DNA from 2 places in the Bacillus sp. C28GYM-DRY-1 genome. Region 1 is predicted to be linked to the other one. Evidence: riboswitches for the same ligand, from Rfam matches in the RefSeq annotation. Region 1 holds a riboswitch; the other holds the start of a gene.
What was found. A riboswitch is a leader RNA that binds a small molecule or an ion and turns the genes downstream of it on or off. The one in region 1 is predicted to bind thiamine pyrophosphate.
Positions count from the first base shown of each region.

Region 2: it holds a riboswitch for thiamine pyrophosphate, as region 1 does, so the genes downstream of both, Q3W56_RS05505 (YkoF family thiamine-binding protein) here and Q3W56_RS00335 (acetylornithine deacetylase) in region 1, are expected to answer to the same signal.

Region 1 covers NZ_JAUMKF010000001.1:64,981-70,424, forward strand. The annotation lists gene sigE (RNA polymerase sporulation sigma factor SigE) at 1-676, shown strand, start outside; gene sigG (RNA polymerase sporulation sigma factor SigG) at 815-1,597, shown strand; gene Q3W56_RS00330 (ABC transporter ATP-binding protein) at 1,750-2,544, shown strand; TPP riboswitch at 2,556-2,658, shown strand; gene Q3W56_RS00335 (acetylornithine deacetylase) at 2,746-4,026, shown strand; gene Q3W56_RS00340 (YlmC/YmxH family sporulation protein) at 4,109-4,354, shown strand; gene pgeF (peptidoglycan editing factor PgeF) at 4,517-5,353, shown strand; gene Q3W56_RS00350 (YggS family pyridoxal phosphate-dependent enzyme) at 5,360-5,444, shown strand, end outside.
Region 2 covers NZ_JAUMKF010000003.1:312,299-317,742, reverse strand. The annotation lists gene mgtE (magnesium transporter) at 1-861, opposite strand, end outside; gene Q3W56_RS05520 (hypothetical protein) at 879-1,001, opposite strand; M-box (ykoK) riboswitch at 1,092-1,259, opposite strand; gene Q3W56_RS05515 (transcriptional regulator SplA domain-containing protein) at 1,372-1,509, opposite strand; partial or broken gene Q3W56_RS05510 (PepSY domain-containing protein) at 1,768-1,878, opposite strand; TPP riboswitch at 2,035-2,147, shown strand; gene Q3W56_RS05505 (YkoF family thiamine-binding protein) at 2,243-2,851, shown strand; gene Q3W56_RS05500 (ECF transporter S component) at 2,848-3,447, shown strand; gene Q3W56_RS05495 (ABC transporter ATP-binding protein) at 3,434-5,077, shown strand; gene thiX (HMP/thiamine ABC transporter permease ThiX) at 5,052-5,444, shown strand, end outside.

The DNA.
Region 1 (5,444 bases):
GCTGATGAAACTTGGGCTGAAAAGTGATGAAGTCTATTACATAGGTGGGAGTGAAGCCCTGCCGCCTCCATTATCTAAAGATGAGGAGCAGGTTCTGTTAATGAAGCTCCCAAACGGCGATCAGGCGGCACGCGCCATTTTGATTGAACGTAATTTGCGCCTCGTCGTCTATATCGCCCGTAAATTTGAAAATACGGGAATTAATATAGAGGATTTAATCAGCATCGGTACCATCGGATTAATCAAAGCTGTGAATACGTTCAATCCAGAAAAGAAAATCAAGCTGGCGACCTATGCCTCCCGCTGTATAGAAAACGAAATCCTGATGTATTTAAGGAGAAACAACAAAATCCGTTCAGAGGTTTCCTTTGATGAGCCGCTAAATATTGATTGGGACGGCAATGAGCTTTTGCTTTCTGATGTGCTTGGCACTGACGATGACATCATCACAAAAGACATAGAGGCTAACGTAGATAAAAAGCTTTTGAAAAAAGCGCTTGAACAGCTCAATGAGAGGGAAAAACAAATCATGGAACTCCGTTTTGGTCTTGTCGGCGAGGAGGAAAAGACCCAAAAGGATGTAGCGGATATGATGGGGATTTCCCAGTCCTATATTTCTCGTCTTGAGAAACGAATCATTAAAAGATTGCGAAAAGAATTCAACAAAATGGTGTAAAAATTTTTTGCGGGTAATCCCTTGATTCTACAAGGATTTCCCAATAATGACTATTTTTCGGTCTGAGTGCAGTGCATATTTTTCCCACCCGAGGAGATACTTAACGTTGTACAGCAGCTCCTGTAGGGAGGGAAAAAAGTGTCGAGAAATAAAGTCGAAATCTGCGGGGTGGATACCTCCAAATTACCAGTACTCAAGAATGAAGAAATGAGAAAGCTGTTTAGGCAGCTGCAGGATGAAGGCGATGATTCAGCAAGAGAAAAGCTTGTAAACGGGAACTTACGTCTTGTCTTAAGTGTCATTCAAAGATTTAATAACAGAGGAGAGTATGTTGATGACTTATTTCAGGTCGGCTGCATCGGACTAATGAAATCCATTGATAATTTTGACCTAAGCCACAATGTTAAGTTTTCAACATACGCTGTACCTATGATTATCGGAGAGATCCGCAGGTATTTACGCGATAATAACCCGATCCGTGTCTCAAGATCACTCCGGGATATCGCTTATAAGGCACTTCAAGTAAGAGAGCGGTTAATCAGTGAGACAAGCAAGGAGCCGACTGCAGAAGACATTGCAAAAGTTCTTGAAGTACCGCATGAGGAAATCGTATTTGCGCTGGATGCCATCCAGGATCCGGTTTCACTATTTGAGCCGATCTATAACGACGGCGGAGACCCGATCTTTGTGATGGATCAAATCAGTGATGAGCGCAATAAAGATTCACAATGGATTGAAGAGCTGGCTTTAAAAGAGGGCATGAGAAGGCTGAATGATAGGGAAAAAATGATTTTGAGAAAGCGATTCTTCCAAGGGAAAACTCAAATGGAAGTAGCCGAGGAAATCGGTATTTCTCAAGCGCAGGTGTCCAGACTTGAAAAAGCGGCTATCAAACAAATGAATAAAAATATTCATCAATAATGAAATAGAAAGCCTTTAAAACGATTGTGTTTTAAAGGCTTTTCTATTGGTTGCAGGCGGTTTACGTTTTGGGAAAAATAAGGTATCCTAGTTCGTACAAAGTTTTATGAAAATTTAAATAATTATAAAGGGTAGTGAAGAGGAGGACCACAATGATTTTGCAACTTGACAATGTCTCATTAAAGCGGAATGGAAAATGGATACTGAGAGATATTCATTGGAAGGTGGAAGAAAAAGAAAATTGGGTGCTTTACGGACTGAATGGAGCCGGGAAGACAGCCTTGTTAAATATGCTTTGCTCATATTATTTTCCAACATCGGGCGAGATGCAGGTGCTTGGCCATCAATTTGGTAAAACGGAGCTTGGAGAGAAACTTAGACGGAAAATTGGCCTCGTCTCAGCGACTCTTCAGCAAAAATTTTATCCGGCAGATTCAGCATTTGAAATTGCTTTGAGCGGAGCTTACGCTTCAATTGGATTATATGAAACACCCAGTGCAGAAATCAGGGAAAAAGCCATTGGTTTGTTAGATGACTTGGGAGCAATTGAATATGCCGACCGCCGCTATGAAACCCTTTCTCAAGGAGAAAAACAAAGAGCCTTGATTGCAAGAGCGCTTATGGCCGATCCGGAGCTGCTGATACTGGACGAACCGGTCACAGGGCTGGATTTTATTGCCCGGGAAAAGCTGTTAGACACGATTACATACATTGCCAATAAAGAAAATGCGCCATCGATCCTTTACGTGACTCATCATGCGGAAGAAATTTTGCCGGTCTTTGACAAAGCCCTTTTGTTAAAACAGGGAGAGGTCTTTAAATCGGGAGAAATAAAGGAAATGCTTACTGATCAAATCCTTTCCGCTTTTTTTGATACGCCAATCCATGTATTATGGAATCAGGATCGGCCGTTTTTAACAAGAGCTGAGCCAATAACGAATGCCTGACAAACACATATCGATCATCCTAGGGGTGCTTTGCGAAGCTGAGAGAGACATTTGTCTTAACCCTTTTGACCTGATCTGGATCATGCCAGCGGAGGGAAGCGGTGAAAAAACGGAGTACATAGGACTCTGTTTGTTTTTATTAAGCCGTTTCATAACATTTGAAACGGCTTCTTTGATTTTAAAGAATAGGAGCGGATCGCATTGAATCAACAAATAGAGTCTCTGTTAACAAAGGTGGAAGATCAAAAGGAGGAGCTTATTCAGCTAGCAAAAACGCTGATTTCCTATAAAACTCCTGCTCCGCCTGCAAGAAATACCGACGGCATTCAGTCTTGGATTGCTGGGTTTTTAAATGAAATGGGATTCTCAATTGATAAATGGGACGTGTACCCAGGAGATCCCAATGTTGTAGGGTTACTAAAGGGAACAGATTCAGCAGGTCATTATAGCTTGATCATCAATGGCCATGTAGATGTGGCAGAGGTGAAAGAGGATGAGGAGTGGGAGCATGATCCGTTTCATCCAATTGAAAAAAACGGCCTCTTAATTGGACGAGGCGCTTCTGATATGAAAGGCGGAATGGCATGTGTGCTGTTTGCGGTAAAATTGATTCGTGAAGCCGACATTGAACTTCCTGGTGATTTGATTCTGCAATCGGTAATCGGGGAGGAAGTCGGAGAAGCCGGGACGCTTGAATGCTGCAAGAGGGGCTATCATGCTGATTTTGCAGTTGTCGCGGATACGAGCGATATGCATATTCAAGGTCAAGGCGGTGTTATTACAGGCTGGATTGAAATCAAAAGCAGTCAAACGTTTCATGATGGGACGAGGCGGAATATGATTCACGCAGGCGGAGGAACATTCGGAGCAAGCGCAATTGAAAAAATGGCAAAAATCATTGCGGGACTCGGGGAACTGGAGCGCCACTGGTCTATCATGAAAAGTTATCCCGGTTTTAAACCAGGCACAAATACGATTAATCCGGCTGTCATAGAAGGCGGCAGACATGCGGCTTTTATAGCGGATGAGTGCAGGCTGTGGATCACAGTCCATTTTTACCCTAATGAAACTCATGAACAAGTGGCAGCGGAAATAGAAGATTATATTAACCGACTGAGTGACAGTGATATTTGGCTTAGGGAAAACCGCCCTGTCTTCAAGTGGGGAGGCTCATCTATGATTGAAGACAGGGGAGAAATTTTTCCGGCACTGGAAGTTGACCCTGGCCATCCAGGCGTATCAGCGCTTACAGCGTCTCATGAGAAAGTGAAACGGGAGCGTCCGGTTATTGACGTTTCTCAATCCGTTACAGACGGAGGATGGCTGTATAATGCAGGCATTCCAAGCGTGATTTACGGACCTGGAGATCTGCATAATGCACACTCCGTGAACGAGGAGGTATCGATTGAGCAACTGGTCGATTATACGAAAATTATGCTCAATTTTATCATCAGCTGGTGCAGCCGAAAAAAAGAACAGTGACCATGAAAATTTCTTCTTGCTGACAAGGTTCAGCCTGCCCGTTCATATACTTGAAAAAAGGACGGAAAAAGGACGTGATGGAATGATCAGCATTTCAGAATTTCAAGTGAAGGATGTCGTCAATGTCTCAAACGGAAAAAAGCTGGGGAGCATTGGTGATATAGATATCAATGTAACCACTGGCAAAATTCAGGCGATCATACTAGGTGGAAATGGAAAAGTGCTTGGGTTTTTTGGAAAAGAAGAGGAATTGGTCATTCCATGGCGAAATATAGTAAAAATCGGGGAAGATGTAATCTTAGTCCGATTAAATGAACCGCATGCATAACTTGCTCGTCTGCAGCGGATTGGCAAATGCCGGAAGTCTGGATTCTTCCGGCACATTTCATTTAGAAATTATGCAAATCGGCGCTCAACGAATGCAGAAAGATGTGGTAAAATAAGTGGGAAATTCCGCTTTTTTAAATGTTTGTCGAAAGGTTGGATCATCATGAATACATATCACCCATTCAGTCTTACCACACCCTCGACACTCATGATACAAGACTGGACACAAACGAATCAAAACAACAGAGAAGTCATTGCCGGATTTACTACGAAAAACGGCGGTGTCAGCCAAAAGCCTTTTGAATCGTTAAATACAGGATTGCACGTTCATGACAAAGATGCAGATGTAGTTAAAAATCGTGAATATATTGCCGATATGTTTAATATTGATTTGCAGTCTTGGGTATTTGCTGATCAGACGCATGATAATCGCGTTCAGAAAGTGACGCAGAGGGATAGGGGAAAAGGCGCCCGTGAGTATCACACGGCTCTAAAAGCAACGGACGGGCTTTATACAAATGAAAAGAATGTGTTTTTAGCATTATGCTTTGCTGATTGTGTGCCTCTATTCTTTTATGATCCGGTTAAATCGCTTATCGGGGTCGCCCATGCCGGGTGGAAAGGAACTGTCAAACAGATTGGCAGAGAAATGGTGAAGCAATGGACCGAGCAGGAAGGTTCAAACCTCTCAGATATTTATGCTGTTATTGGACCGGCTATCAGCGGAGCATGCTATACAGTAGACGACCGTGTCATGGATGCTGTCCGGGCATTGCCGGTTTCCGCAGAACGTGCTGTAAATCAGGCGGCACAGGCACAATATCAGCTTGACCTGAAAGAGCTGAACCGCCTTATATTGATTGACAGCGGTTTGGTAAATGAACAGATTTCTGTCAGTGGTTTATGCACGGAAAGCGAGCCGTCTCTTTTCTATTCTCACCGCCGCGATCAGGGGAAAACTGGACGGATGATGTCCTTTATAGGAATGAAGGAGGCATAAAAGATCTTGCGTGTTGTTGATCATTTACGACATATAAACGAACGAATAAACGAAGCATGTAACAGATCGGGCCGCAGCTCCGATGAAGTTA
Region 2 (5,444 bases), on a different contig from region 1:
TGGCAGGCGCCGATACGCCGCCACGTATGCCTTTGTGTCAAAGGTGATGTCTTTACCTGAAGCGGCAAATTTTTCGTAGTCCTCATCAGCTTCCCGAATGACGACGTCGATAATATCATCGACCGTTACAATACCGACAAGCACGTTGTTTTCTTCCACAACCGGGATGGCCAAGAAATCGTAACGTTCAATCAGGCGGGCAACCTCCTCCTGATCCTGAAGAGCGTCTGCTGATATGACGCGGGTAAACATTAGATCCTGCACCTTTTCTTCAGGCTCGCCCAGTATTAAATCTCGGTAGGAAAGTACGCCAACCAGCTGTTTGCTTTCATTGATGACGTATAAGTAGTTGATCGATTCAGCTATTTCAGCAAAGCTTTTCAATTTGACGACCGCGTCTTTTACCGAATAATGCTGAGGAATCCATACATACCGGTTTGTCATCATGCGCCCCGCTGTGTCAGCCGGATAATTCATCAAGAGCTGTACAGCTTTTGACTCTGACGCTTCCATGCTGGACAAAAGCTGTTCCTTCAGTTCCTCATTCATTTCTTCTAGCAATTGAGCGAGATCATCGTTGTCCATTTTGTTCATCGCAAGTGTTGCTTTTGTTTTTCCAACTTTATTTAAGACGGCAAGCTGGTATTCGCGTTCCAGCTCCCCAATCATATCAGTGATATCATCTACAGTTAAATATGATAAATAGCGGGCGCGGTGTTTTTCTGGCATTTCCTTAAAAATAAATGCCATATCATAGGGCTGAAGCTCATCAATAACGCTTCTGAAATCCTTAATTTTCCCGTCTCGCAATAAAATAATAATGCGTAAAATGAGTTCGTCATAGGTCATGTTTTGAATCATCGGGACTCGTACCTCCTCTACGGAGACGTGCCGGCCTCGCCTGAAGGTGCGGCAGATCGTCTCCTCATCGTGTAATCAATTGTCTTGCTGTCATAGTATATGGGTACCTCTTCAGATTGACTCGAATGGGGAGAATCCATACTCCGCACCTCCTTTAATCAGTTTCGTTTTCAAGGCATAAAAAAAGCCTTCGGGATTGAAGGAGAAAGAAGCACGGCAAAAAAGCGTGCGAGCGCCTTCAGTCGTAGAGCTTTAGCACTGTATGGCATAGGATTTAATCATCCAGCTGCGTTAAAAATCACCTTATGTCGATGATTTCTGTTGACCCATTGGCGTCTTTGGACATTTTTGGGCAGCAGCGTATCTCCATACAGGAGCCTCACCTAACGAAGTTCTTAATTGAATTGACACACTGAGATTACAGAAAAAAACAAGCTGTGTCAACAAAAAAAAGTAATTAATGTGTTTTGTTTTCATCACATTTACGGAACAAAACAAGGGCCTAAGCCCTTATTCTGTTGTTTGCGTCTCATCATCTTCAGAGAGCAAATGATATGTTTCATGAAGAAATAAAGCGTACTCTCCTTCCTTCGTCGGATGAGGGACGTATTCAGCCTGATTGATGTATTGCTCCTCTTTCTTTTCCATGCGTTTTTCGCCTCCTTTTCTACTTAGATTGTCCAAAAGAAGGCTTTCTTATCATGAAAAACCCCCGCTGCTAACGGGGGTTCCAGATTGTAGACAAAGTCCTAAAACGCTTTTTTGTTTTAGGATTTTGTCATCTTTTCAGCATGATTGAAAACCCTTGAAGTCTAGGAAGGACGAGCATTGGAGCGAATTATGATTCGTGAGCACCAACGCGCAGGACTGACAACGAATGCGACGGTTTGCGGACACGCTGAATGATTAGTCTTCTATATCCTGCTTAACGATCCGTCCATCCTTTGCGGAAATGTCAAATTCCGTCTCAATGCCTTGTTTCGTTTGGATCTCAATTTCGTAGATGTAAGCGCTGTCGGTCTGGCGTTTTTTTCCTCACCTTCCACAATTAATAGGTTCCCTTTTTTTCCAAATCCGACCATCCTCTCCTGTCCCTATATGAAAAAAATGATTTCATTGTTTACAAAATGATTGTTATCATCTATTATGATGTCAAAATAAAAAATTGTATATGGAAAGCACTAGGGGTGCTGTTTTTGGCTGAGATAAAGCGTGCAAACACGCGCTTTGATCCCTTATGACCCGATCTGGATAATACCAGCGTGGGGAAGTGCAGGTTGACCGAATGGTGTATTTTTTTGTGCGCTTAATCGATCTATGACTGCATATTCCCTTAGAATATGCAGTTTTTTATTTTACTAAAAAACAGGAGGTCGGAGAAATGGATCATATTTGTGGTACAAGCAGAATCGCCGGTTTTCGGTTCTCTTTATACCCGATGACGGATGATTTTATCAGTGTGATCAAGTCAGCGCTGAAAAAAACTGACACATCTAAGGTTTGGACGAAAACAGATCATATCAGCACGGCCTTGCGCGGATCGATTGATCATGTATTCGATGCTGCCAAAGCCATTTACCTTTATGCGGCGAACAGCGAAAAACACATCGTCATGAATGGCACGTTTTCCATCGGATGCCCGGGCGATACACAGGGAGATACATATCTTTCCGCAAGCAATAAGCGTGTCAATGAAGATGCCGTCCGAAGCCTAAACGCAGAAGCCCCTTGCCAATTTGCGCTTTATCCGATGAATGAGCCGGATTATATGGGCCTTATCATGGAAGCTCTCGATATTGCTAAAGCAGAAGGCACCTTCGTACAAGGCATCCATTATGCGAGTGAGCTTGACGGGGATGCGCATGACGTGTTCAGAACACTGGAGGCCGTTTTCCGCATGGCTGAACAGCAAACAAAACACGTAACCATGACTGTGAATCTCTCGGCTAACAGTCCATCAAGAAAAAAACAGAAAGCAGGGATAAAATGAAAAGCTGGAAAGTAAAAGAAATTGTCATTATGTCCGTTATCAGTATCGTTTTTGCCGTTGTTTATTTATTATTCACGCATTTCGGAAACGTACTTGCAGGTATGTTTGGGCCAATCGCCTATGAACCGATTTACGGCATTTGGTTTATCGTTTCTGTCATCGCCGCGTACATTATTCGAAAACCAGGTGCGGCGCTTGTTTCTGAAATCATTGCCGCTCTCGTTGAGTGCCTGCTGGGAAATCCGTCTGGCCCGATGGTCATCGTCATCGGCATTGTTCAAGGCCTCGGGGCTGAGGCTGTATTTCTCGCGACGCGCTGGAAGGTATACTCTCTTCCTGTCCTTCTGCTGGCAGGAATGGGATCTTCAGTAGCCAGCTTTTTCTATGATCTCTTTGTTTCTGGCTATGGTGCCTATTCACCAGGTTATCTTCTTATTATGCTTGTGATCCGTCTGATTTCCGGCGCGTTGCTTGCCGGGCTGCTCGGAAAAGCAATCAGTGACTCTCTTGCTTATACGGGTGTGTTAAACGGAATGGCACTCGGAAAGGAACTGAAAAAGAAACGGAAGCGGGCATCAGAACATGCAAGCCTTTAATGAGCTCCTGACGGTTGACCAGCTCAGCTTCTCTTATGAAGAAGACGAGAAACCGGTGTTTCAAAACATTTCGTTTACGCTGCAAAAAGGGGAATGCGCTTTACTGCTAGGGCCGAGCGGGTGCGGAAAAAGCTCCCTCGCCCTTTGTTTAAACGGTCTTTACCCGGAGGCTTGCGACGGCATACAGTCCGGTCATGTATTTTTATTTCAAAAGCCGGTCACTGGCGCTGAAACCTCCGAAACGATTGCTCAGCATGCCGGGGTGGTCTTTCAGGACCCGGATCAGCAGTTTTGCATGCTGACGGTTGAGGACGAAATTGCTTTTGGGCTGGAAAATTTGCAGGTTCCGAGAGAAGAGATGACGGAGAAAATTGATGCCGTATTAGAAAAATTGCGTATCAGCCATTTAAAAGAAAAAACAATATCAGCACTGTCAGGAGGACAAAAGCAGAAAGTGGCTCTTGCCTGTATTTTGGCGATGGAGCCTGAGCTTATTATGTTAGATGAGCCAACTTCTTTGTTAGATCCCTATTCAGCTCGGGAATTCGTTCACATGATGAAAGATCTTCAGCAAGAAAAAGGCTTCAGTCTCCTCGTCATTGAGCACCAGCTTGATGAATGGACGCCTTGGATTGAGAGAACAATCGTGCTGGACAAAGCAGGCAAGAAAGTGCTCGATGGCCGGACGAAAGATCTATTTCAGCACGAAGCGAAGACCTTAAAGCAAATGGGGATCGCGATTCCAAAAGTGTGTGACCTGCAGGAAAAACGCCGTATGCCGTTTACATTATCAAAGGAAACGCTTTTCAAGGAACCCTTTCCTGCCCGGCATGCTGAAAAGAAAGAAGCTCCTTCTGGAAAACGTGTGCTTGATGTCAGCAGCCTTTCGTTCACGAGAGGACAGCAGACAATTTTTAAAGACATCAGCTTTTCATTGCGCGAAGGCTCTTTGACCGCGCTTGTCGGCCCGAACGGCACCGGAAAATCAACACTCTTATCCGTCCTTGCGCGTCTGATGAAGGCGCAAAGCGGAAAGATTCTTCTATATGATAAACCGCTGCACTCATATAAAGAAACTGAACTGCGGAAACGAATGGGATTTGTTTTTCAAAACCCGGAGCATCAGTTCGTCGCTGGCACAGTATATGACGAGCTGTTGTTCGGCCAAAAAGTAAATGCTGAAACTGTGAAAAAAGCGCAGCATCTGCTGCATCGTTTCGGTCTTGCGCATTTGGCTGATCATCATCCGTTTGCAATCAGCCAAGGGCAAAAACGGCGCCTGAGCGTCGCTACCATGCTCATGCATGACGTAAAGGTTTTATTATTAGACGAACCAACCTTTGGCCAGGACGCCCGCACGGCGGCTGAATGCATGGACATGATTCAGCGGATTAAGCAAGAAGGCACCGCTGTCCTCATGATTACACATGATATGGAGCTTGTCTCTTCGTATGCCGACAGCGTGCTTGTGCTTCACGATACGGACCTGGTTTTTGACGGATCTCCAGCGCAGTTATTTTCTCAGGAAACAGGGCTTGTCCAAAAAGCAAAGCTCACCCTTCCCCTTCTATATGAATGGATGGCATATCAAGAGGAGGTGCGTGATGAAGCAGCCGCTACATCTCATTAATCCGACAGTGAAAGCGGCAGCCATTTTTTGCTGTGTCGTCATGCTGTCGTTTATTTACAATCCTTACACCCCTGCTTGTTTTTATATCATCATTGTTGCGGGTATCCTATTGGCGGCCAAAATTTCATTGAAAAAATGGTTTTTGTTTACGATTCCGTTTTTGATTTTGGCATTCGGTTGCGTATGGACAGCCGCTGTTTTTGGCAAGGTTCCGACAACCCCGGAAAATTTTTTATTTCAAGCCGGCCCTATCTCTATTAACAGCGATAATGTGTCTGTGGGCATCTCTCTCGGGTTTCGGATTTTGTGCTTTTCCGCCTTATCGATGATGTTTGTTTTTACGACTGACCCCATTTTATTTATGCTG